One region of the Sphingopyxis sp. SCN 67-31 genome, then DNA from elsewhere that is predicted to be linked to it. Evidence: predicted binding sites of a transcription regulator. Region 1 holds the regulator's gene; the other holds the start of a gene.

Region 1 (11,919 bases):
TAGCAGCGATAGGCCGCGCCCTTCGCGAGCAGTTCCTGCGCGACCTCTGCATGGCGGCCGGCGCGCGCGAACTGGAAGACGGCGTCGCCGTCCCAGTCGAGGTCGAGCCAGCGCATCCCGTCGAGGATCGCGTCGATCGCGGCCTCGGTCGACCGCGCGCGGTCGGTGTCTTCGATGCGGAGCAGGAACTTGCCGCCATGGTGCCGCGCGAACAGCCAGTTGAACAGCGCGGTGCGCGCGCCGCCGATATGGAGGAAGCCGGTCGGGGAGGGCGCGAAGCGCGTCACCACGTCGGTGCCGGTCGCTTCGGCGGGATCGGTCTTGTTTTCGGTTGCCACTCTGGCCTCTTTCACTCACCTTGCGGCCCCGGGCGGGGACCGGGGACGATGTCGGGGCAGCCCCTAGCATGGCGACAAGGAGGCTTCAAACGCCCATTGGGGAAAGCGCGGCCGCCGCGTTGCGGCGCGCCTTCGCGTGGCTGGAGGACCGGCTCGACCGCGAGCGCGAGCGGTTGGGACTGTGGCTGCCGGTCGCGCTGTCGGCGGGGATCGGCTTGTGGTTCGCGGCGCCGGCGCGCGCGCAGTGGATCGGAACGCTGTTCCTTCTCGGCGGGGGCGTCTGCGGCGGCTTGCTGATCGGCTGGCAGCGGCGGACCGGGCGCAGCCTTGCGATCGCCTGCGCCACGATGGCTGCGGGGCTGCTGCTGATCTGGGCGCGCGCCGCGTGGGTCGCGGCGCCGGTGCTCGCCTATCCGGCTACGACCGAATTTTCGGCGGTGGTCGAAAGCGTCGAACCGCTGCCGGCGCGCGGCACGGTGCGGATGATCGTGCGGCCGCACGGGCGCGCCGACCTGCCGCCGCGGGTCCGGCTGACGCTGAGCGGCGAGCGCGCGGCGGGGATCGCGCCCGGCGAGTCGATCGGCCTGCGCGCGCGGCTGATGCCGCCGCCGGCGGCCAACCTGCCCGGCGGCTACGACTTCGCCCAGCGCGCCTGGTTCGACGGCATCGGTGCGGTCGGGACGGTGCTGGGAGAGGTCGCGCGCGCGCCCGGAGCGGGCGAGCGACGCCAGCCGCTGCGCGCGCGGCTCAGCGCACATATCCACACCGCGGTGCCGGGATCGCCCGGCGGTGTCGCCGCGGCGCTCGTCACCGGCGACCGTGGCGCGATCGCCGAGACGGATGACGAGGCGATGCGCCGCAGCGGGCTTGCGCACCTGCTGTCGATCAGCGGCCTGCACGTGACCGCGGTGATCGGTTTCGTGATGCTGCTCGCGATGCGGCTGCTCGGGCTGAGCCGGCGCCTCGCGCTGGCGGGGCATGTGTTGCCGCTGGCCGCCGCCGCGGCGGCGCTGGCCGGGGCGGGCTATACCTGGCTTGCCGGAGCGGAAGTGCCGACGCTGCGTTCGTTGATCGCGGCGCTGCTCGTGCTCGCCGCCTTCCTGATGGGGCGCGAGGCGATCACGCTGCGCCTCGTCGCGGCGGGTGCGCTGCTCGTGCTGCTGTGGCGCCCCGAAGCACTCGCCGGACCCAGCTTCCAGCTCAGCTTCGCCGCGGTGACGGCGATCATCGCATTGCACGAAAGCCGCTGGATGCGCACGTTCCTGGCGCGGCGCGACGAAGGCACGGCGCTTCGTCTGCTGCGCGCCGCGGCGGGATTGCTACTGACGGGGCTGGTCGTCGAGGTCGCGCTGGCGCCGATCGCGCTGTTCCATTTCCACAAGGCGGGGCTTTACGGCGCGCTCGCCAATATCGTCGCGATCCCGCTGACGACCTTCGTCATCATGCCGATGGAGGCGCTGGCGCTGCTGTTCGACGGCGTCGGGCTCGGCGCGCCCTTCTGGTGGGTCGCCGAACAGGCGCTGCGGTTGCTGATCGCGCTCGCCCACCGGGTCGCTTCGGCGCCGGGAGCCGTCGCGACGCTGCCCAGCTTTCCGCCGGGCGGTTTCGCGCTTGCGCTGTTCGGCGGCCTGTGGCTGCTGCTGTGGCAGACGCGCTGGCGGCTCGCCGGGGTGGCGCCGCTGCTGGCGGGGGCCGCCATCCTGCTCGCGCAGCCGCGTCCCGACCTGCTGATCTCCGGCGACGGACGCCACATCGCCGCGGCCGTTCCCGGCGGCGGCTATGCGCTGCTACGCGCGCGGGCGGGGGACTATATCCGCGATTCGATGGCCGAAGCGGCAGGGATCGACGTCCCCTTCACCGCGCTCGCCGATCTCGACCATGTCGAATGCAACGCCGATTTCTGCCGCTGGCGGCAGGGGCAGGGCGCGACACGGCGCATCATCCTCGCCGCGCGTGGCCGCGACCGCATCGATGGCCGCGCCATGGCCGCCGCCTGCGCCGCGGCCGACGTGGTGATCAGCGACCGCTGGCTGCCACGCGAATGCATCGGGCGCTGGCTGACGATCGACCGCGACAGTCTGGAAGCGAGCGGCGGTCTTGCGCTCTATCTGGGCGAGCGACCGCATGTCGCCACCGCGCTGCGCGCCGGCGACGCGCATCCGTGGCGGCGACCGCAACAGGTCAGTGGTAACGACGAAGCAATCCCGACAGGCGGCCCTGCACGATGACGCGCTCGGCCTCGTAGCGCTGCGGTTCATAGGCGCTGTTCGCGGGATCGAGCCGGATCATCGGCCCTTCGCGGCGGAAATATTTGAGCGTCGCATCCTGTCCGTCGACGAGCGCGACGACGATATCGCCTTCGCGCGCGGTGTTCGCCTTCTGGATCAGCGCATAGTCGCCGTCGAGAATCCCCGCTTCGACCATCGAATCGCCCGACACTTCGAGCGCATAATGCTCGCCCGCGCCAAGCAGCGCGGCGGGAACCGAAAGCTGGTTGTGATCCTCGAACGCCTCAATCGGCACGCCGGCGGCGATGCGGCCGTGCAGCGGGACCTCGATGATGTCGTTGGCGGCGATCGGCTTCAACGCCGGCGCCGGCTTGCGCAGCGGCACGACGGTGTCGCGCGCCGGCGCCTTCGCCGCCTCGGGCAGCTTGAGCACTTCCAGCGCGCGGGCGCGATTGGGCAGGCGGCGCAGGAAGCCCCGCTCCTCGAGTGCGCTGATCAGCCGGTGGATGCCCGATTTCGACTTGAGCCCGAGCGCATCCTTCATCTCCTCGAACGAAGGCGAAATTCCGCTCGCGTCGAGGCGCTGCTGGATGAAGTGGAGCAGTTCGTGCTGCTTCGCGGTCAACATCTCTCGGTCTCCATGCTGTCAATGGACATATAGAGAACGATAGTGGAACAGAGCGGAACTTGTCAAGCGATGACGGAGCGGCTTGAGCCGTGGACGCCGTCAGCCCTCCAGCAACGTCCGCGTCGCTACGGTTACGTCCGCCTGCCGCATCAGGCTTTCGCCGACCAGAAAGGCATGGACGCCGCTCCTGGCGAGGCGCTGGCAGTCGGCATGGGCGGCGATGCCGCTTTCGCCGACGAGCAACGTGCCCGGTGGAACGCGCTTCGCAAGCCGTTCGGTGACGGCAAGGTCGGTCTCGAAGGTACGAAGATCGCGGTTGTTGACGCCGATCAGGCGCGATCGGAGGTGGGTGAGTGCGCGGTCGAGCTCGGCCTCGTCGTGCACTTCGACCAGCACGTCCATGCCGCGTTCGAGGGCGGCCGCCTCGATCTCGCGCATCGGCCCGTCGTCGAGGGCGGCGACGATGATCAGGATCGCGTCGGCGCCGATCGAGCGCGCTTCGGCGACCTGCCACGGGTCGATCATGAAATCCTTGCGCAGCACCGGCAGGTTGCAGGCGGTGCGCGCGGCGATCAGAAATTCCTCATGCCCCTGGAACCACGGCGCGTCGGTGAGCACCGACAGGCACGCCGCGCCGCCGGCTTCATAAGCGCGCGCATGGTCCGCCGGATTGAAATCCTTGCGGATCAGGCCCTTGGAAGGCGAAGCTTTTTTGATTTCGGCGATCAGGCCGAAGCCGCCCGCCGCGATCTTCGCCTCGAGAGCCGCCGCGAAGCCACGCACCGCGCCCGCGTCGATCGCATCAAGCTGCGTCACCGATCGGCTCTTGCGGCGCTCGGCGACCTCTTCGGCCTTGGTGGCGAGGATTTCGGTCAATTTGTTCATATGGAATGCTTTTCCGGGCGCTGGGCGTCATTCATCGGTAGGCGATCCAGCAATCGAGCAGCGCGTTGGCAAGCCCCTTGTCGATCGCCTCGGCGGCTTCCTCGACCCCGTCGACGAGGCTGTCGACCGCGCCCGCGACGACAAGCGCCTCGGCGGCGTTGTAGAGCACCGCGTCGCGATAGGCGCCGTGCTCGCCCCGCAGCAGGTCGCGCAAGGCCCTGGCATTATAGCTGGCGTCGCCGCCGCGGATCGCAGCGATCGGATGCGAGGGCAGACCGGCGTCGGCCGCGGTGCTGCGCTGCATCTGCACGCCGTCGGGCGTCACCACCGCCACCTCGTTACCGCCCGCGAGCGACAGCTCGTCGAGCCCTTCGTCGCCCGAAATGACGCGCGAATGGTCGGTGCCGAGCCGGTGCAGCGCTTCGGCATAGACCGGAACATAGGCGGGGCGCGCGATGCCGATGAGCTGGCGCGTCACGCGCGCCGGATTGGCGAGCGGCCCCATCAGGTTGAAGATGGTGCGGCGCGCCAGCGCCTGACGGATCGGCTGGATGCGCTTCATCGCCGGATGATGGTTGGCGGCAAAGAGGAAACAGATGCCGAGGTCGGCGAGCTGCGCCTCCGCCATCCGCCCGGCGCGCTCCATGTCGAGCCCGAGCGCCTCGAGCGTGTCGGCCGCGCCGGATTTCGAGGAAGCGGCGCGATTCCCGTGCTTTGCGACGGGAACCTCGCACGCCGCGACGACGATCGACACCGCGGTCGAGACGTTGAGCGTGTGGTGGCCGTCACCGCCGGTGCCGCAGACGTCGATCGCGCCCGCGGGCGCCTGGATCGGGATCAGCCGCTCGCGCATCGCCTGCGCCGCGGCGGCGATCTCGATCATCGTCTCGCCGCGATCCGAAAGCGCGGAGAGGAAGCCGGCCACCTCCTCGTCGCGGCCGCCGCCGTCGAGCATCGTTGCGAAGGCATGCGCCGCCTCGTCGGGTTCGAGGAAGCGGGCGGGGTCGGGAAAGGGGCCGAAGCGGCTCATGCCGCCTGCCGCTCGGCGACCGGCAGCCCCGCCAGCCGCATGAAATTGGCGAGCATCGCGTGGCCGTGCTCGGTGGCGATGCTCTCGGGGTGGAACTGCACGCCGTGGATCGGCAGTTCGACATGGCGAAAGCCCATCACCGCGCCATCGTCGCTCGTCGCATTGATCGCGAGCGCGGCGGGAATGTCGACCACTTCGAGGCTGTGATAGCGCGTCGCGGTGAGCGGCGAGGGCAGGCCGGCGAACAGCCCGGTGCCGTCGTGGCACACCGGCGAGGTCTTGCCGTGCATCAGGTGACCGCGCTGCACCGTGCCGCCGAAATGCTGGCCGATCGCCTGATGACCGAGGCATACGCCGAGCAGCGGCCGTGCCGCATCGGCGCAGGCGGCGACGAGATCGAGGCTGATCCCGGCTTCGTTCGGGGTACAGGGGCCGGGGGAAATGAGGATCGCCTCGGCGCCGCTCGCCAGCGCCTCGGCTGCGGTGAGCGCATCGTTGCGTTCGACGCGCACCTCTGCCCCCAGTTCGATCAGATAATGAACGAGGTTGAAGGTGAAGCTGTCGTAATTGTCGATGACCAGGATCATGGCGGCGGGCCGTATCGCTTTTGAGAGGCGAGGGGAAGGGATAGAAGCTTTCCGGCGGCCGATCACTCCGCCATCAGCTTCACGAGGTCGTCTTTCCAGAATTTCGCCCAGCTGTGCGTGCTGTGACCCTTCGTTTCGGGGCTGGCCGGGATCAGGACGAATGTCGCGCCGGGCATGCGTGCCGCCGCCTTTCCGGTGATCCCGTAGCCGGGCTGGTTGATGAAATCGTCGGCGGAGTTGATCCACAGCATAGGCACCGTGATCTTTTCGAGGTTCGACCACGGATTGTAATTGCGCGACGAATCAAGCTGGTAGATCGTGTCATTTGCATCGCCGCGAGCGAATGTGCGCGCGAACGCCTCATCCTTGTAAGCCTCCGCCGCGGCGCGCGTCGGATATTGAGCCTGCAAGGCATAGGGATTGGAGCCCGCGATCAGCATGAGCGAGGCCACGGTGCGCAGGCCCGCGAGCGGCGGATCGGTGTAGTTGCCGTCCTTCCACAGCGGATCGGCCTTGATCGCGTCGATCGACAGCGCGCGCCACATCCGGTTCACGCCGGCAATTTCGACAGGCAGGCACGCGAAGGGCGCCAGCCTTTCGGCGAAACCCGGATGCATCTCGCCCCAGACGAAGGCGTGCATGCAGCCCATCGAGGTGCCGAGGATCAGCTTCAGCTTCGTCACGCCGAGCTTTTCGGTGAGCATGCGGTGCTGCGCGGCGACCATGTCGTCATAGTCGTAGCGGGGAAATTTCATCCGCAGGCCGTCGCTGGGCTTCGACGAGCCGCCATGGCCGATATTGTCGGGCAGGATGATATAATATCTGCTCGTATCGAGCGGCTGGCCGGGGCCGAAAAGCTCGTCGGCGAACTGGGGCTGAAAGAACTGCTTCCCGGTCCCGCCGGTGCCGTGGAGGATCATCACGGCGTTGGTGACATGGCCCTGTTCGTCGCGCTGCGGCTTGCCGAGCGTCGTATAGTGAAGCCTTAGCTCGGGCAGCTTTTCGCCCGTGCCGAAGGTGAAATCCTTGAGGATCGCATCGCCTTCGACGGCACCTTCGACCGTCTGGGCGTGGGTCGGGGCGATGCCGCCGAGCAGCAGGGCGAGCGGAGCGAGATATTTCAGCATGGCGGCGACGCTAGCGCGTTTGCGCGCCGGATTTAAGCCCTCTTCGAGAAGCGGCGATCATTGCCCGTAACCCGGCGTTCCCGCGATCCGCACCGCCTCGCGCGCCGCGGCGAACAGCGCGCCCGCCTTGGCCTCGCACTCGCGCTGTTCGTAGGCGGGGTCGCTGTCGGCGACGATGCCCGCGCCGGCCTGCGCATGCATGACGCCGTCCTTGACGATCGCGGTGCGCAGCACGATGCAGCTGTCCATATTGCCGTCGGGCGCGAAATAGCCGACGCCGCCCGCATAGGGCCCGCGCGCCTGGGTTTCGAGTTCGGCGATGATCTGGCAGGCGCGGACCTTCGGCGCGCCGCTGACCGTGCCCGCCGGAAAGCCTGCGAACAGCGCGTCGATCGCGTCCTTGCCGGGCGCCAGGCGGCCGATGACGTTCGACACGATGTGCATGACGTGGCTGTAATATTCGACCGTATAGCTGTCGGTGACGGTCACGCTGCCCCCGGTCGCGGCGCGGCCGACGTCGTTGCGGCCGAGGTCGAGCAGCATCAGATGCTCGGCGCGCTCCTTGGGATCGGCGAGCAGCGATTCGCGATTCTCGGCATCCTCGGCGCTGGTGCGGCCGCGCGGGCGGGTGCCGGCGATCGGCCGGATCGTGATCTCGCCATCGCGCACACGGACGAGAATCTCGGGCGACGAACCGATCAGCGCGAAACCCGGCAGGTCGAGGAAATAGAGGAAGGGGGAGGGGTTCACCCGCCGCAGCGCGCGATAGAGGTCGAAGGGCGGCAGGTCGAACGGCGCCGAAAAGCTTTGCGACAGCACGACCTGAAAGATGTCGCCGGCGCCGATATACGTCTTTGCGGCGCGCACCATGCGCGCATAATCGTCGGGCGCGGTTGCGGGGGTGGCGACGATCGCGGCCGGGTCGATGCGGGTTTCGGCGCGCGCGCCGTGCGCGCTGGCACTGGCGAGGCGCGCGGCGATCGTCTCGATCCGCTCCTGCGCGTCGTCGATCATCCGGTCGATCGCGCCGTCCGCATCGGGCCAGATCGGCGCGATCAGAAACAGTTCGTCGGCGAGCCGGTCGAAGACGAGAATCGTCGTCGGGCGCACGAAGATCATGTCGGGCAGGCCGAGCCCCGGTCCGGCCGCGCGCGGAATCCGCTCGACGAGGCCGATCGTCTCATAGGCGAAGAAGCCGACGAGCGTCGCCAGCGCCTTGGGCAGTCCCTCCGGCACCGCGAAGCGGCATTCGGCGACGAGGTCGCGCAGTGCCTGGAGCGCCCCGCCCGCGACCGGGCGAAAGGCGGCGCGGTCGCGGCGCCATTCGCGGTTGATCCGCGCGGCGTCGCCCGTCACCTCGAACATCAGGTCGGGATCGAGGCCGATTAGGCTGTAGCGGCCGCGCGTCTCGCCGCTTTCGACCGATTCGAGAACCCAGTCGCCGCGGCCCGGCTCGATCAGCTTGAGGGCCGCCGAAACCGGCGTTTCGACGTCGGCGATCTGGCGCTGCCAGACCACCGCGCCGCGTCCCTGCGCCAGCGCTTCGAGCGCTGCGGATCGGCCTTCGAGCGTCATGGCGCTATTCGACGGCGGCTGCCGTGCCGCTCAACTCCTGGCGAAGCTGTTCGAGCAGGTCCTTGTCGATCTTCACCCGGACGCGACGCTTGGCCTCGGCGGCAAGCTGCTCGACCAGTTCGCTGCCGAAGGCCGGGCCGAGCGGCTGGGCGATGGCGGCGACGCGCGCGGGGTCGATCTGCTTGGGATCGGGGCGGTCGACATGGCCGAGCGAAATCACCATCCAGCCGCGGTTGCCTGGAATTTCGAGCGTCTTCACGCTGCCCTGCGCCATCGAAAAGAGCAGCGCGAGTTCGGGCGGGACGCCCTGACCGTCGCGGCCCAGTTCGGCGCGGCGGCCGCCGATCGTCTGGACGTTGCCGATATTGGGGCCGGCGGCGCGTACCGCTTCGGCCAGGCTCTTGCCGCCTTCGACCGCCTTGGCGATCGCGCGTGCCTTGTCGCGCGCGACCTTCTGCCCCTCGGCAAAGCGCCAGTCGGTCAGCAGGTCGCCGCGAATCTGCGCAAAGGGCGGCGGTGCGGCGGCGACGACCGACTTGACGGCGAACACCGCGAACTTCTCGTTCTCGACGAGCGTCGCGATCTGGCCCTCGCCCTCGTTCCCCTGAAAGGCCTGCGCGACCATCGGCGCCAGTTCGGGCGGCAGAGTGAAATCGGACGGTCCGGCCGGACGCCCGCTCGGCAGCAGCGGCGGGGTCTCGACGAGCTTGAGCTTGCGGTCGCTGGCGACCTCCTCGATCGCGGCGCCGCCGTTCACGGCGTCCTGGATGGCGTTGTAATAATCGACGATCGACTCGTTCGCCTTGTTCTTTTCGAGCTCGGTGCGAATTTCCGGCGTCGCTTCGGCCAGCGTGCGTGCCGGCTGGGCGATGATGTCCTCGACGCGCGTGACGGCCCAGCCGAGGCCGGTCTGCGTCGGGCCGAGCAGGTCGCCGCGCTTGGCGGCGAAGGCGGCCTTGGCCATCGTATCGCTCGTCATGGCGGTATAGGCCGAACGGGTGAGCGCGCCGGTGGTCGAGGCCGAAAGCCCGGCGGCCTGCGCCGCGGCCTGGATGGTCGCGCCGCCGCGCACCTTCGTGGCGATGCCGTTCGCCGTCGCCTGGTCGGGCGCGATCACCTGCGCGAAGCGACGGGTCTCGCTCGCGGAGAAGCGCGCCGCATTCGCCTTGTAATAGGCGGCGACTTCGTCGGCCGCGACCTCCGGAACCGGCGCGGACGCGCGATCGAACAGCGCATATTGCAGCACGCGGCGTTCGGGCACCGTGAATTTGGTCTTGTTCTGCGCCAGATATTTGCGCAGCGCGTCGTCGCCCGGATCGGTCTTTGGCGCAAAGGCGCTCGACGGGATGAAGGTCGCGTCGCCGCGGCGCGCCTCTAGCAACAGCGCCGCATAGGGCTGCGCCATGCCCGGCGCGAGACGGGCGACGGTGCCGATCGGCGCGGCGAGCTGTTCGACGAAGAGCTGCTGGCGCAGGTCGCGGCGAAGCTGTGCCTCGCTGATGCCGTTTTCGCGCAGGAAGGCCTGGAAACGCGTCTGGTCGAACTTGCCCGACACGCCCGCGAAGACGGGCAGGTCGGCGATGCGTCCGTCGACCAGCCGCTTGCTGGTGCCGAACCCCAGCTTGGCCGCGAACTGTTCGAAGGCGGCGCCCTCGATCAGCTGGTTCAGCACCTGATCGAGTCCGCCCGATTCGACGAAGGACGCCATCGTCATCCCCGGCTGATCCTGCCGCGCCTGATTATAGGCGAGGCGGACGCGGTCGCGTAGCTCGCCGACGCCGATCTCGGTGTCGCCGACCTGCGCGACGTTGGCGCCGCCGATGCCGCCGAAGGTGCCGCTGCCGGTCACGTCGCTGAGCGCGAAGGCGAGACCGACGACGACGACGAAGGCGAGCGCGAGGAACTTGCCGATGGCGGAGCTGAAGAGATTGCGGATGGCGGTGATCATGAAGCGGGCATTCTTTCGGCGAAGCGCGGCATCGCGCGGCTTGGCGCTGCTTTAGGCGGGAGGCGGGGCGGCATCAAGGCGGGAAAGGGCCTTTTCGTCTGCCGGTTCATCCGCCGACGTCCTTCGCATGCGCACGGCTTCCTTTCCCCGGCGCGCACCGCTAGGGCAGGCCCATTCACAGGTTCAACAAGGGAAAGAGGCAATGGCGCGGCGCAAATATGTGGTCGGCAACTGGAAGATGAACGGGCTGAAGGCGGCGCTGGACGAGGCGCGGGCGATCTTTGCCGGCGCGGCGGATCATGCCGCGGTCGACGTCGCGCTGTGTCCGCCCTTCACCCTGATCGGCGCGATGGCGGACGCGGCGCCGGGGGCGGCGGTCGGCGGGCAGGACTGCCATGCCGCCGCAGCGGGCGCCTATACGGGGTCGGTCGCGGCGCCGATGCTGGCCGATGCCGGTGCCCGGCTCGTCATCGTCGGGCACAGCGAGCGGCGCGAAGGGTTCGGCGAAAGCGACGCCGATGTGAAGGCGAAGGCCGAAGCGGCGCTCGCCGCCGGCCTGTCGGTTATCCTGTGCGTCGGCGAACCGCGCGACGTGCGCGAATCGGGGGGCGCCATCGCCTATGTGCTGGCGCAGGTCGCGGGCTCGCTGCCCGCCGCCTTCGATCCCGCGCGCCTCGCCATCGCCTATGAGCCGATCTGGGCGATCGGCACCGGGCTGGTGCCGACCGTCGCCGATGTTGCGGCGATGCACGGCGCGATTCGCGCCAGGCTGGGCGAACTGTCCGGTCCGGCGGCGGCGGAGGCGATGCGTCTTCTCTATGGCGGGTCGGTGAACGGCGACAACGCCGCCGAACTGCTGGATGCGGGCGACGTCGACGGCGCGCTGGTCGGCGGGGCGAGCCTGACCGCCACCAAGTTCCTGCCGATCGTCGCGGCGGCGGCGCAGTTGGGGTGATCGCGATCGCCGCTGCGGCCCCGCGGCGGCGACGTATGGCTTGAAGCGACGCGGCTTCGTCTCTATGTGCGCCGCGGGCGCGGTCCGTTTGGGGGCCGCGCGAGCTTTCGGGAATCGTCGATGTCGAGCCTCTTTACCTTCCTGCTGGTCGTCCAGGCCGTGATCGCGGCCACGATGATCGGCGTCATCCTGATGCAGAAGTCGGAAGGTGGCGGATTGGGCGTCGGCGGCAGTCCGGCGGGTCTGCTCTCGGCGCGCGGCGCGGCGGATTTCCTGACCCGACTGACGACGATCCTCGCGACGCTGTTCGTCGGTCTGTCGATCCTGCTTGCGGCGATGGCCTCGGTCGGTCGCGACGGCTCGACGATCGATACCTCGCTGTCGAAGACCGCGCAGCCATCGAGCGGCACGGCGGCGCCGTCGATGACCGGCCCGGCACCCGAAGCCCCCGCCCAGGCGGCTCCGGCCGCCCCGGCGAGCGACGATCCGCTGGCGGCGGCCGCTGCCGCGGCAAGCCAGGACGCCGCCCCGGCGCAGACGCCGCCCGCCAAGAAATAAGCGGCTTCGGCCCTGTCCACCCCGCGTCGCGGAAAATATTTCCGCGGCGACCGATTCGGC
Region 2 (11,919 bases), on a different contig from region 1:
GGTCGCACCAAGCCACAGGGAGCCGGGGGCCGCTTTGGCGAGGCGATGCAACAGACATTCATCCTTCCCGGTCGCCAACGCGATCAGGACCATGTCTTCGCAATGAATCAGCAGATTCCGGAACTTCATCACGCAGTCGCCTTTTTCGGTGCGGCGATTGCCTATGGTGAGCATGCGGGTCAGGCGGCCCCAGCCGTGGCGCGTGGTGGGGTAGGCGACGATGTCGGGTGTGCCGTCGTCGAAGACCAGCCGGGCGCCGACCACCAGCTTGAAAGGGGCAAGTACGACCCCATCCGCCTCGGCTTTCGCGCGCAGGTCCCGCAATCCGATCAGCGCCCGCACGACGCCCGCGACGCTGTTGCGGTCGGCGATGCCGATGCCGTTCAAACCAAGCGCCATCGCCTCCGCTACCATATCTGCGGGATGCGAGGCGCCGCGCAGGAAGCTGTAATTGGTCGCGGCGACCAGTTCGGCGAAACCCGGTTCGGGCGGCGGTTCGGGGGTGGAGGTCTCGCTCATGCGAACAGCCCGTGGATATACCAGCGCGGCCCGTCCTTTTCGTCGTAAAGGCCGTGGCGGAACAGCCAGTAGCGGCGGCCCTGTACATCCTCGACGCGGTAATAGTCGCGCGTCAGCCCCCTGTTGTCGCGGCGGCGCCACCATTCGGCGGCGATGCGCTCGGGCCCCTCGTACAGACGCACCGCGTGCAGCGCGCGGCGCCAGCGAAAGCGCTGCGGCGGCCCGTCGGGCACCTCGGCGATCACCTCGATCGGCTGCGGCGGATCGAAGAGATAGAAGGGGCGCTGCGGCGGCTCGCCGTCGGGCGCCGCGGGCCAGGGCTGCGGCGGCGCGGCGTCGGTCGCGGGCAGTTCGAGCTGCGCCTGCTCGGGAATATGGGTGTCGGCGGGGCGAAGGCGGCGCACGCGGCCGCGCCCGAGCCGGACCGCGAGGCGGTCGGTCAGGTCGTCGATCGCCGCGCGCCGCACCGCCCCGCCTTCGAGCCGCAGCTGGCTCGCGCCGAGCGCCTCGAGCCGCGGCACCGCCAGCCGGATCATGTCGAAGCCGAAGCCGGGATCGATCGGGTCGCGCAGACCGTCGATGCGCTCGGCGAACAGCCGCATCACCAGCGCCGGATCGCGGGTCGGCCGGCCGGTCTCGACCACGATCGTCCGGGCGAGGCCGTCGCTGCGGAAGAAGGTGGCGTGGAACGCACGGCCGCCCTTGCCGCGCGCGCGCATCTCCGCGATCGCCTCGGCGGTCAGTTCGGCGAGCACCGTCGTCGCATGCGCCGTGCTTGCGACCGGTTCGGCGAAACGGCGCGCGGCGGCGACGGGCGGCGGCGTCCGGCGCGGCGCGAGCGGGCTCGGCGCATCGCCGAGGATACGGCGCAGCTTCCCGGCCGCCTCGGCGCCGAAGCGCGCGGCGATCGACGCCATCGGCCGGCTCGCGAGATCGCCGATCGTCCGCAGCCCGGCGCGCAGCAGCGCGCGCGTCGCCTCGCCTTCGAGGTCGAGCGCCGCGACGGGCAGGCGCCGGACCGCCGCCGCTTCGTCGGGCGCGGGCGGGGCCGGGTGGCGCGTCAGCGCGCGGGCGGCATCGGCGGTGGGGCCGAGCGCGGCGCGCACCGTCATCCCGAGCCGGTCGAGCCGCGACTCGACATCGGCGACCAGCGCCGCTTCGCCGCCGAACAGGTGCGCGCATCCCGCGATGTCGAGGATCAGCCCGTCGGGAGGATCGAGCGCGACGAGCGGCGTGTAGCGCCCGCATCCCTCGGCGATCCGGTCGAGCCAGAGCAGGTCGCCCGCCGGATCGTGTGCGGCCACGGCGAGGTCGGGCACGCGCGCCCGCGCGTCGGCGAGCGGCAGGCCGGGGACCAGTCCCAGCGCCTCGGCATCGGCGCCGACGCTCGCGAGGCACAGCGCCCCGCGCCGCTTTTCGGCGAAGACGAGCGGGGCGTCAGGCGGCCGCGGCGCGGTGCGCGACAGACGCTCGGCGGGAAGATAGGGGAAGAAGAGCGCCAGATAGCGCCGCGTCCCCAAAGGCTCGTTCGTCACGGTTCCACTCCAGCCGCCAGCGCGCGCCCGCAGGGCCGGCGCGCCAGCGCAGCAATTCCAGGTCGAAGGCGGGCGCCCCCGGTGCCTGCGCCTCCAGTTCGCGCGACGGCGCGGCGGCCAGGCGCCAGCGCGTCTCGGCGATGCTCGGCACCGGCTCGGCGGCGAAGCGCAGCAGCAGCAGCACCGTTCCCGCGTCGCGCGCGCCGAGCGCGAGCCGCCGCCCCGCGGTCAGGTCGAGCGCCGCCAGTGCGCCGCGGCTTTCGACGACGACCGCCGCCGATCCGGGGCAGCGCACGGCATCGTTGGCGGCGGCGAGCAGCGCGGTCGCATCGCGCGCCTCGACGAGCAGCAGCCGGTTCGGATCGCCCCCCAGTTCGGCGAGGCCCGGCGCATAGAGATGCCCCTGACGCCGCGCGCCGTCCGCCGTGCGCAGCCACAGGACCGGCGCTTCGCCGGGCCCGCGCAGGGCGAGCAGCGCGGCGAAGGCGGCGGCACTGGCCGCATCGAGCGCGTCGGCGGCGAAGATTTCATGCGCTCGCCCCATCGCCAGCCCGCCGCCGAGCGCGGCATCGAATCCCGCATGCCCGCTCGTCAGCCACGCGCCGTCGCCGGGCGGCGCGCCGGCGGCGGCGATCCGGGCGATGCGGCGGCGCAGCCCGGCGAGAGGGGAGGACGAATCGCGCATGACATGTTCTCTATATGTTCTATTAGCGCGTGAGTCCCGCCGCTTGTCAAGACGGCGGGTGTGGGGGCGTTTTGAATAGGCTGCAAAGGCTCGGTCCCCCTCCCGCTTGCGGGAGGGGCGACGAGGCTTGCGAACTTGTTCGCTAGCCGCAGCGGGGTGGGCGAATGCAACGCCGCTGGCCCACCCCCGATCCCTCCCGCAAGCGGGAGGGGAGATCGGATGGACGCACGAAATTCATAATGATCCGCTTACCAAGGCCGCACGGGCTTGCTTCGCGTCTTCGTGCGAAAGGGATTTCAGCGCGCCGCCGCGTCGCTCCCGGCGCCGCTGTCGCCGCCCAGCGCGCGGAACAGCGCGATGCGCGTCTGCGCGAGCAGCAGGCGCGTCGCGGTTTCGCTGCGCCGCGCGTTGTAGAGGCTGCGCTGCGCGTCGAGGCTGGAGAGGAAGCTGTCGACGCCGCCGCGATAGCGCGCCTCGGTCAGCGCCGCGGTGTCGGCCGTCGCTTCGCTGTTCGCCGCCGCGGCGCGAACGCGCTCGGCGATGGTGCCCTGCACCGCGAGCGCGTCGGCGACATCGCGGAACGCGGTCTGGATCGCGCCTTCATAGCTGGAAAGCGCCGCGTCACGCTGCGCTTCGCTCACCGCGACGCCGGCGCGGCGGCCGCCGAAATCGAAGATCGACGCGCTCGCATCGGCGCCCGCCGACCAGTTGAAGGCGCCGCCGTCGAACAGGCCCGACAGCGCGTCGCTCGCGAAACCGACGAGGCCCGTCAGCGAGATCGCCGGAAACAGCCGCGCGCGTGCCGCGCCGATGTCGGCATTGGCGGCGCGCAGCCGATATTCGGCCTCGATCACATCGGGACGGCGCAGCAGGATTTCGGAGCGGACCCCGGCGGGGGGCGCGGCGATTCCGGCGCTGGCCTCGACAAGGGTCGCGGGCAGCAGCGCGCGGTCGACGTCGCCGCCGACGAGCAGCCGGATCGCATTCTCGTCCTGCGCCAGCGCCGTCTTCTGCTGGGCGATCGAATCCTCGGCGGTCGCCAATATCTGTTCGGCCTGGCGCAGGTCGGTGCGCGGCGCGATGCCGCCGTCGAGCCGGGCCCTGGTCAGCCGCACCGCCTCGCGCGCGTTGGCAGCGGTGTCCTCGGCGATGGCCAGCAGGTCGCGGTCGGCGCCATAGGCGGCCCAGGCGCCCGCGAGGTCGGCGATCAGCGCGAGGCGCACCGTGCGCGATGCCGCCTCGGTCGCCAGCGCGCGGTTGCGGTCGGCTTCGGTCGCATTGGCGAGACGGCCGAACAGGTCGAGCTCGAAACCGGTGATCCCGCCCTGCACGGCGAAATCGCCGCTGCCCCCGCCGGCGCCGCGATCGGCATAGCCGGCCCCGGCGCTTGCGCCGATCGCGGGAAATTGCGCCGCGCGCGTCACGCGCACCTGCGCCCGCGCCGCGGCGACATTGGCATAGGCGGTGCGCAGGTCGCGATTGGCCACCAGCGCCTGCTCGACGAGCGTCTGCAGCCGCGGGTCGGTGAAGATTTGCGTATAGGACAGGATCGGCAGCGCCGCCTCGCTCTGGGCCAGATAGGCGTCGCCCACCGGCCAGCTTTGCGGCACCGGCGGCGTCGGCAGCACCTTCTGCGGCGCGAGCGAACAGCCCGCGAGCAGCAGCGGCAGCGCGGCGAGAGCGAGCGGCGCGCGCCTCATGCCGCTGCCCCCCGCCCGGCGCCGCGTTTGCCGAAACGGGCGCGGAGCGCCGCGAACCCGTCGCGCACCCCACGCCGCACGAGGACGAAGAACAGCGGGATGAAGAAGATGGCGAGGAAAGCGGCGGTCATCATGCCGCCGATCACCGCGGTGCCGATCGCGACGCGGCTGTTCGCGCCCGCGCCGGTCGCGAGCGCCAGCGGCAGCACGCCGAAGATGAAGGCGAAGCTCGTCATCAGGATCGGGCGCAGACGGATGCGCGCCGCCTCGACCGCTGCCTCGATCACGCGCTTGCCCTTCTTTTCCTCCTGCTCGGCGAACTCGATCATTAGGATCGCGTTCTTCGCCGCGAGCCCCATCGTCGTCAGCAGGCCGATCTGCAGATAGACGTCGTTCTGCAGCCCGCGCAGCGACACGGCGAACACCGAACCGACGAGCCCGAGCGGGATAACCAGCAGCACCGCGAGCGGGATCGACCAGCTTTCGTAGAGCGCCGCGAGACAGAGGAAGACGACGAGCAGCGACAGCGCGTAGAGCAGCGGCGCCTGACCCGACGACAGCCGCTCCTGATAGGAGGCGCCCGCCCAGGCGACGCTGGTGCCGGGAATCTCGGCCGCCATCCGCTCCATCTCGTTCATCGCTTCGCCCGAACTGGTGCCGGGGGCCGGCTGGCCCGAGATTTCGAAGGCGGAGACGCCCTGGAAGCGCGAGGTGCTGCTCGGCGTCGTCGACCAGCCGATGTCGGCAAAGGCGGAGAAGGGTGCCATCTGCCCGTTCGACGAGCGGACATACCATTGGCCGATATCCTCGGGCCGCGCGCGATAGGGGGCGTCGCCCTGAACATAGACGCGCTTGACGCGCCCCTTGTCGATGAAGTCGTTGACGTAGCGCCCGCCCCACGCGGTCGCGAGCGTGCTGTTGACGTCGCTGTTCGACAGGCCATAGGCGGTCAGCCGCTGCGTATCGATGTCGATCTTCAGCGTCGCGACGTCGGGAAGGTCGCTGAGGCGCACCGATTGCAGCTTCGCATTGGCGTTCGCCATCGTGAGCAGCCGGTCGCGCGCCGCGGCGAATTGTTCGTGGGTCATCCCGCCGCGATTCTGCAACTCCATCGTGAAGCCCGACGTGTCGCCGAGCCCGCGCACTGCACCGGGGACGAGCGCGAACACCTGCGCATCGCGCAGGCCCGACAGCGCCTTGCGCGCACGCTGGGCGATCGCGTCGGCGCTGTTCTCCTTGCCCGGCCGGTCGTCCCAATGGACGAGGTTGACGAAGCCCTGACCGGTATTCTGCCCCGACGCACCGCCCCCCCCGCCGCCGGCGATCAGGAAGGCCGACTGCACATTCGCCTTCTCCTCCGTCAGCAGATAGCGCTCGATCTGGTCGCGCACCTCCAGCGTCCGCGCCTGGGTCGCGCCCGCGGGCAGACGGAACTGGATCGAGACGCGGCCCTGATCCTCGTTGGGCAGGAAGCCGCCCGGCAGCCGCATGAACATCGCCGCGAGCAGGACGAGGAGCAGCGCATAGATGGCGAGGAACAGCCACTTGCGGTCGACCACGGTGGTGACGTTGCCGACATAGCGGTCGACCGTGCGGTCGAAGCGCGTGTTGAAGCCGTCGCGGGCGCGGATCATCGCGGCATGCAGGCGCGGGAAGCGATGCGGCCGCTCGCCGCCGTGCGTGCGGGGCTTGAGCAACGTCGAGGTCAGCGCCGGGCTCAGGATCAGCGCGACGAGCACCGACAGCGCCATGGCCGAGACGATGGTGACCGAGAATTGGCGATAGATGACGCCGGTCGAGCCGCCGAAGAAGGCCATCGGCAGGAACACCGCCGACAGCACGAGCGCGATCGCGATCAGTGCGACCTGCAATTCCTTCATCGACTGGATCGTCGCCTCGCGCGCCGACATGCCGGGATTCTCTTCCATCAATCGCTCGACATTCTCGACGACGACGATCGCGTCGTCGACGAGCAGCCCGATCGCGAGGGTCAGCCCGAACAGCGTCAGCGTGTTGATACTGAAACCCAATATGTAGAAAACGGCGAAGGTGCCGAGCAACACGACGGGCACCGCGATCGCCGGGATCAGCACCGCGCGCCAGCTTTGCAGGAAGACGAACATGACGAGGACGACGAGCAGGATCGCCTCGAACAGCGACTTCTGCACTTCCTTGACCGACAGCTTGATGAAGGCGGTCGAATCGTTGGTGTAGCCGTAGGTGAGGCCGTCGGGGAAGTCGGCAGCCAGTTCCTCCATCCGCGTCTTGACGCGGTCGGCGGTTTCGAGCGCGTCGGCCCCCGGCGACAGCGAGATCGACATGCCCGCGCCGGGATGGCCGTTGATCCGGCTGATCGTCGTATAGCTTTCGGCGCCGATCTCGACCCGCGCGACGTCCTTGATCCGCACCGTCGATCCGTCGGGGAGTGTCTTGAGGATGATCGCCTCGAACTCTTCGGGGGTCTGCAATCGCGACTGGGCGGTGACGGTCGCGTTGAGCATCTGGCCCTGTGGCGCGGGCAGGCCGCCGACGTCGCCTGCCGCGATCTCGCTGTTCTGGGCGCTGATCGCGTTGATCACGTCGCTTGGCATCAGCGACACCGCGGCGAGCCGCTGCGGGTTCAGCCAGATGCGCATCGCGTGCGGGGCGCCATAGACATTGACGTCGCCGACGCCCTCGACGCGCGACAGCGGGTCCTGGATGTTCGACGCCATATAGTCGGACACGTCCTGGTTCGACCGCGTGTTGGTCTCGTCATAGACGCCGACGAGCAGCAGCGAGTCCGAATTGGACTTGGTGACGCGCACCCCCTGCTGCTGCACCTGCTGCGGCAGGCGGGAAACGGCGGTCTGAATCTTGTTCTGGACCTGGACCTGCGCGATGTCGGGGTCGGTGCCCTTGGCGAAGATGGCGGTGATGCTCGCCTGCCCGCGCGAACTCGACTGCGAGCTGAAATAGAGCAGGCCGTCGATCCCGGTCAGCTGCTGTTCGAGGACCTGCGTGACGCTGTTCTCGATCGTTTCGGCCGACGCGCCCGGATAGGAAGCGCGGATATTGACCTGCGTCGGCGCGATGTCGGGATATTGTTCGAGCGGTAGCGCGCGCAGCGCGCCGAGTCCGCCGAGCATGACGATGATCGCCAGCACCCAGGCAAAGATCGGCCGGTCGATGAAGAGGCGCGACATCGGCTGCTATTTTCCTTCGTTCGCATCCTTGCCCGCGGATGCCCCCACGCGTTCCGGGCTGCTGGCGGGAACCGGTTTCACCTGCGCGCCCTGCCGAAGGTTGCCGACCCCCTGCGTGATCACCCTGTCGCCCGGCTTCAGCCCGTCGGTGACGACCCAGTCGGCGCCGACGGTGCGTTCGGCGACGACCTTGCGCCGCGCCGCCTTGTCGTCCTTGCCGACGAGATAGACGAAGGCCGATCCGTCGAAGTCGCGCTGCACCGCGGTCTGCGGCACCAGCATCGCCTTCGGATCGACCGCCTGCTCGAACAGCGCGGTCACGAACATGCCGGGCAGCAGCAGCCCCTGCGGATTGGGGAAGCGCGCGCGCAGCGTCACCGTGCCCGTCGCCTCGTTGACGGTGACTTCGGAGAATTGCACCGTCCCCACGATTGGATAGAGGCTGCCGTCCTCAAGCCGCAGGCGCACGGCGGTGCTGCCCGGCTGCACTCCGCCGGCGGCGAGCGAGCGGCGCAGCGCGGTCAGTTCGGCCGCCGACTGCTGGATATCGACATAGAGCGGGTCGGTGCGCTGGATGACGGCGAGCGGTTCGGCCTGGTTCGCGCTGACGAGCGCGCCGGGCGTCGCCAGCGACCGGCCGATGCGGCCGCTGATCGGCGCCGCGATCGCGGTGTAGCGCAGGTTGATCCGCGCCGTGTCGAGCGCGGCGGCGGTCTGCGCCACCGCGGCGCGGGCGACGCGCGCGGCGGCGAGCGCGTCGCTGTAATCCTGCTCGGCGATCGCCTGCATCTTGGCGAGCGGTTCAAAGCGCTTCGCCTTTTCCTCCGCCGCCTGCGCATTGGCCCGCGCGCTCGCCAGATTGGCCTCGGCCTGCGCGACCGCGGCGCGATAGAGGCTCGCGTCGATCTGGAACAGCGGCTGGCCCGCGCGCACCGTCGCGCCCTCGGTGAACAGGCGCTGGCGGATCAGGCCGTTCACCTGCGGTCGCACCTCGCTCGTTTCGAAGGCGACGGTGCGCCCGCCGAGCTCGGTCGTGATCGGCACCGCCGCGGTGGTCACGACCACATAGCCGACTTGCGCAGCCTGCCCGCGCTGGCCGGAATCGTCATCCTTGTTCGCGCAGCCGGTCAGCAACAGAATCGCTGCGACCAGGGTCCCGCTCAGGGACGGCAGCCTCTTGTGGGGCATAGTCGATAAATCTCGTGTCGATCCGCGGGGAGGGAGCGGGAATTCGGGCCTATTCAACCGATTGAACCGAAGGAAGCAAGGGAAATAGCCGCTGTGCGACAATTTGCGACATTTTTATCGTCCGGTCAGGGAACGAGCAACTTCCGATGCGCCTGCACCGCGCCGTCGAGCCAGTCGATAAAGGCGCGAATCCGCGGTTGCGGCGCGATGTCGCGGTGGAGCGCGAGCCAAAAACTGCGGCCGATCGTCTGGTCGGGCCGCACCCGCACCAGCGCAGCATCCTCGGCCGCCAGGAAGCAGGGAAGCACCCCGACGCCCGCGCCGCTCGCGATCATCCGCCGCTGGGCGAGAATCGACGACGACCGCACGGTCGCGCGCAGCCCCGGCTCGATCTCGTCCAGATAGTCGAGTTCGGGGGCATAGAGGATGTCAGGGACATAGCCGACCACGGGCAGGCCAGCGCGCGCCAGCGGCGATTCCTCGACCGCCGCCTGCCAGTCGGGCCGATCCGCGGGCGCATAGAGGCCGAGGCTGTAGTCGGCGAGTTTGCGCGTGATCAGCGGGCCTCTTCTGGGCCGAGCGAGCAGGATCGCCATGTCGGCCTCGCGCCGCGAGGGGTTGAGGAACCCCGACGAGGCGACGAGGTCGATCTCCAGTTCGGGGTGCGCGGCGGCGAAGCCGGCGAGGCGCGGGGCGATGAAGCTGCTGCCGAAGCCCTCCGACACGCTCAGGCGAAGCTGGCCCGACAGCGCCGCGCCGCCTTCGCCCGCCGAATCGACGCGTGCGGCCGCCGCCGCCATCGCCTCGGCATGCGGGACGAGCGCGCGGCCCGCGGCGGTCAGCGCGAATCCCGTCGGCGCGCGCTCGAACAGCGTCTGCTGCAGCGCGCGTTCGAGCGCGCTGACCCGCCGGCTCACCGTCGTCGCGTCGACCTGCAGCGCCTGTCCGGCACGCGCCAGCGTGCCGTGCCGCGCGACCATCAGGAAATATTGCAGCCCATCCCAGTCCATATTCCTGCAGATATGCAGGATTAAACTGCAAGTCTATCCCTTGCAATCGGCCCGCCGTTGGTCTGTGGCGAAAGGCAAGGACAGACGGGAGACTTGACCATGCGACAGATCGACCATCATATCGTCGGCGGTGCCGGCGGCGGCTCGCGCCACAGCGACATCTTCGACCCCAACAACGGCGGCGTGCAGGCCGCGGTCGCGCTCGGCGACGCCGCGCTGCTCGACCGCGTCGTCGCCGCCGCAAAGGCGGCGCAACCCGCTTGGGCGGCGGTCAATCCGCAGCGCCGCGCGCGCGTGATGTTCGATTACAAGCGGATCGTCGAATCCCATCTCGACGAACTGGCCGAACTGCTGGCGAGCGAGCATGGCAAGGTGGTCGCCGACGCGCGCGGCGACGTGCAGCGCGGGCTCGACGTTATCGAATTCTGCTGCGGCATCCCGCATGTGCTGAAGGGCGAATATACGCAGGGCGCGGGCCCCGGCATCGACGTCTATTCGATGCGTCAGCCGATCGGCATCGGCGCGGGCATCACGCCGTTCAACTTCCCGGCGATGATCCCGATGTGGATGTTCGGCCCGGCGATCGCGACCGGCAACGCCTTTATCCTCAAGCCCAGCGAGCGCGATCCGAGCGTGCCGGTGCGCCTCGGCGAACTGATGCTCGAGGCCGGACTGCCCGAGGGCATCCTCCAGGTCGTCCACGGCGACAAGGAGATGGTCGACGCGATCCTCGATCATCCCGACATCGGCGCGGTCAGCTTCGTCGGCTCGTCGGACATCGCCCATTATGTCTACAATCGCGGCGTGTCGAACGGCAAGCGCGTGCAGGCGATGGGCGGGGCGAAGAACCACGGCATCGTCATGCCCGACGCCGACCTCGACCAGGTAGTGAACGACCTGACCGGCGCGGCCTTCGGCTCGGCGGGCGAGCGCTGCATGGCGCTGCCGGTCGTCGTGCCGGTCGGCGAGGACACCGCGAACCGGCTGCGCGCCAAGCTGATCCCCGCGATCGAGGCGCTGCGCGTCGGCGTGTCGACCGATGCCGAGGCGCATTACGGCCCCGTCGTCTCGGCTGCGCACAAGGAAAAGGTCGAAGGCTGGATCCAGAAATGCGCCGACGAGGGCGCCGAACTCGTCATCGACGGCCGCGGCTTCACGCTGCAGGGGCATGAGGACGGCTTCTTCGTCGGTCCGACGCTGTTCGACCATGTCACCCCCGACATGGAAAGCTATCGCGAAGAGATTTTCGGCCCGGTGCTCCAGATCGTCCGCGCCCCCGATTTCGAGAGTGCGCTCGACCTGCCCTCGAAGCACCAGTACGGCAACGGCGTCGCCATCTTCACCCGCAACGGCCACGCCGCGCGCGAATTCGCGCAGCGCGTCAACGTCGGCATGGTCGGCATCAACGTGCCGATCCCGGTGCCGGTCGCCTATCACACCTTCGGCGGCTGGAAACGCTCGGCGTTCGGCGACACCAACCAGCACGGCATGGAAGGCGTCAAATTCTGGACCAAGGTCAAGACGATCACCGCGCGCTGGCCCGACGGCGGCGGCGACGGATCGAACGCCTTCGTCATCCCGACGATGGGCTGACGACGGCCGCGCCGATGAAACCGGACCCGGCCGCCGGGCATTTCTCCTGCGAAGGAGAAAGACGATGAGATTTGGAAACGGCAGCGCCTCCTCGACGGGGCTGGGCTTGATGGCGGCCACGCTGCTGCTTGCCGCGTGCAGCGGCGGCAACGATGAGCAGCCGCCGGCCGAGACCGCTGAAAAGGCGGCGCCAGCACCCGTCGCCCCGGCTCCGTCCGCCCCGGCCGAACCCATGCCCGCCGACGCCGACCTCACCTATGCGGCCGACCCGGCGCTGGCGCCCCCCGCCGCTCCTGAGGCGGGCATCGGCAGCGGTGCCAAGGCGATTCCCGCCGCGATCCAGGGTCGCTGGGCGCTCGAGGCCGGGGATTGCGCCGCGCGCGCCGGTACCGATCTCACCGCGCTGGTCATCGACGCGAAGACGCTGCGCTTCTTCGAATCGGCCGGCGATCTCGCCCGCGTGCGCGAGCGGAGCGCGAACCGCATCGTCGCCGATTACAAGTT

What was found. The regulator LexA, encoded in region 1, represses DNA repair genes until DNA is damaged. The targets are predictions, from matches to a motif close to GTTCCNCNCTTGTTCT.
Region 2: a site for LexA is predicted at 2,745-2,760, ahead of ABS88_RS15950 (ImuA family protein). Genes of this name have one in related genera too.

Annotation. Positions count from the first base shown of each region.
Region 1 is NZ_MEFH01000054.1:60,849-72,767, reverse strand. It holds gene gltX (glutamate--tRNA ligase) at 1-338, opposite strand, end outside; gene ABS88_RS08510 (ComEC/Rec2 family competence protein) at 458-2,566, shown strand; gene lexA (transcriptional repressor LexA) at 2,520-3,194, opposite strand; gene trpC (indole-3-glycerol phosphate synthase TrpC) at 3,294-4,079, opposite strand; gene trpD (anthranilate phosphoribosyltransferase) at 4,111-5,109, opposite strand; gene ABS88_RS08490 (anthranilate synthase component II) at 5,106-5,696, opposite strand; gene ABS88_RS08485 (alpha/beta fold hydrolase) at 5,759-6,823, opposite strand; gene trpE (anthranilate synthase component I) at 6,881-8,398, opposite strand; gene ABS88_RS08475 (peptidylprolyl isomerase) at 8,403-10,346, opposite strand; gene tpiA (triose-phosphate isomerase) at 10,549-11,301, shown strand; gene secG (preprotein translocase subunit SecG) at 11,422-11,859, shown strand.
Region 2 is NZ_MEFH01000075.1:19,036-30,954, reverse strand. It holds gene ABS88_RS15960 (error-prone DNA polymerase) at 1-519, opposite strand, end outside; gene ABS88_RS15955 (Y-family DNA polymerase) at 516-2,054, opposite strand; gene ABS88_RS15950 (ImuA family protein) at 1,957-2,739, opposite strand; gene ABS88_RS15945 (efflux transporter outer membrane subunit) at 3,036-4,439, opposite strand; gene ABS88_RS15940 (multidrug efflux RND transporter permease subunit) at 4,436-7,624, opposite strand; gene ABS88_RS15935 (efflux RND transporter periplasmic adaptor subunit) at 7,631-8,758, opposite strand; gene ABS88_RS15930 (LysR family transcriptional regulator) at 8,938-9,822, opposite strand; gene ABS88_RS15925 (CoA-acylating methylmalonate-semialdehyde dehydrogenase) at 9,922-11,415, shown strand; gene ABS88_RS15920 (hypothetical protein) at 11,480-11,919, shown strand, end outside.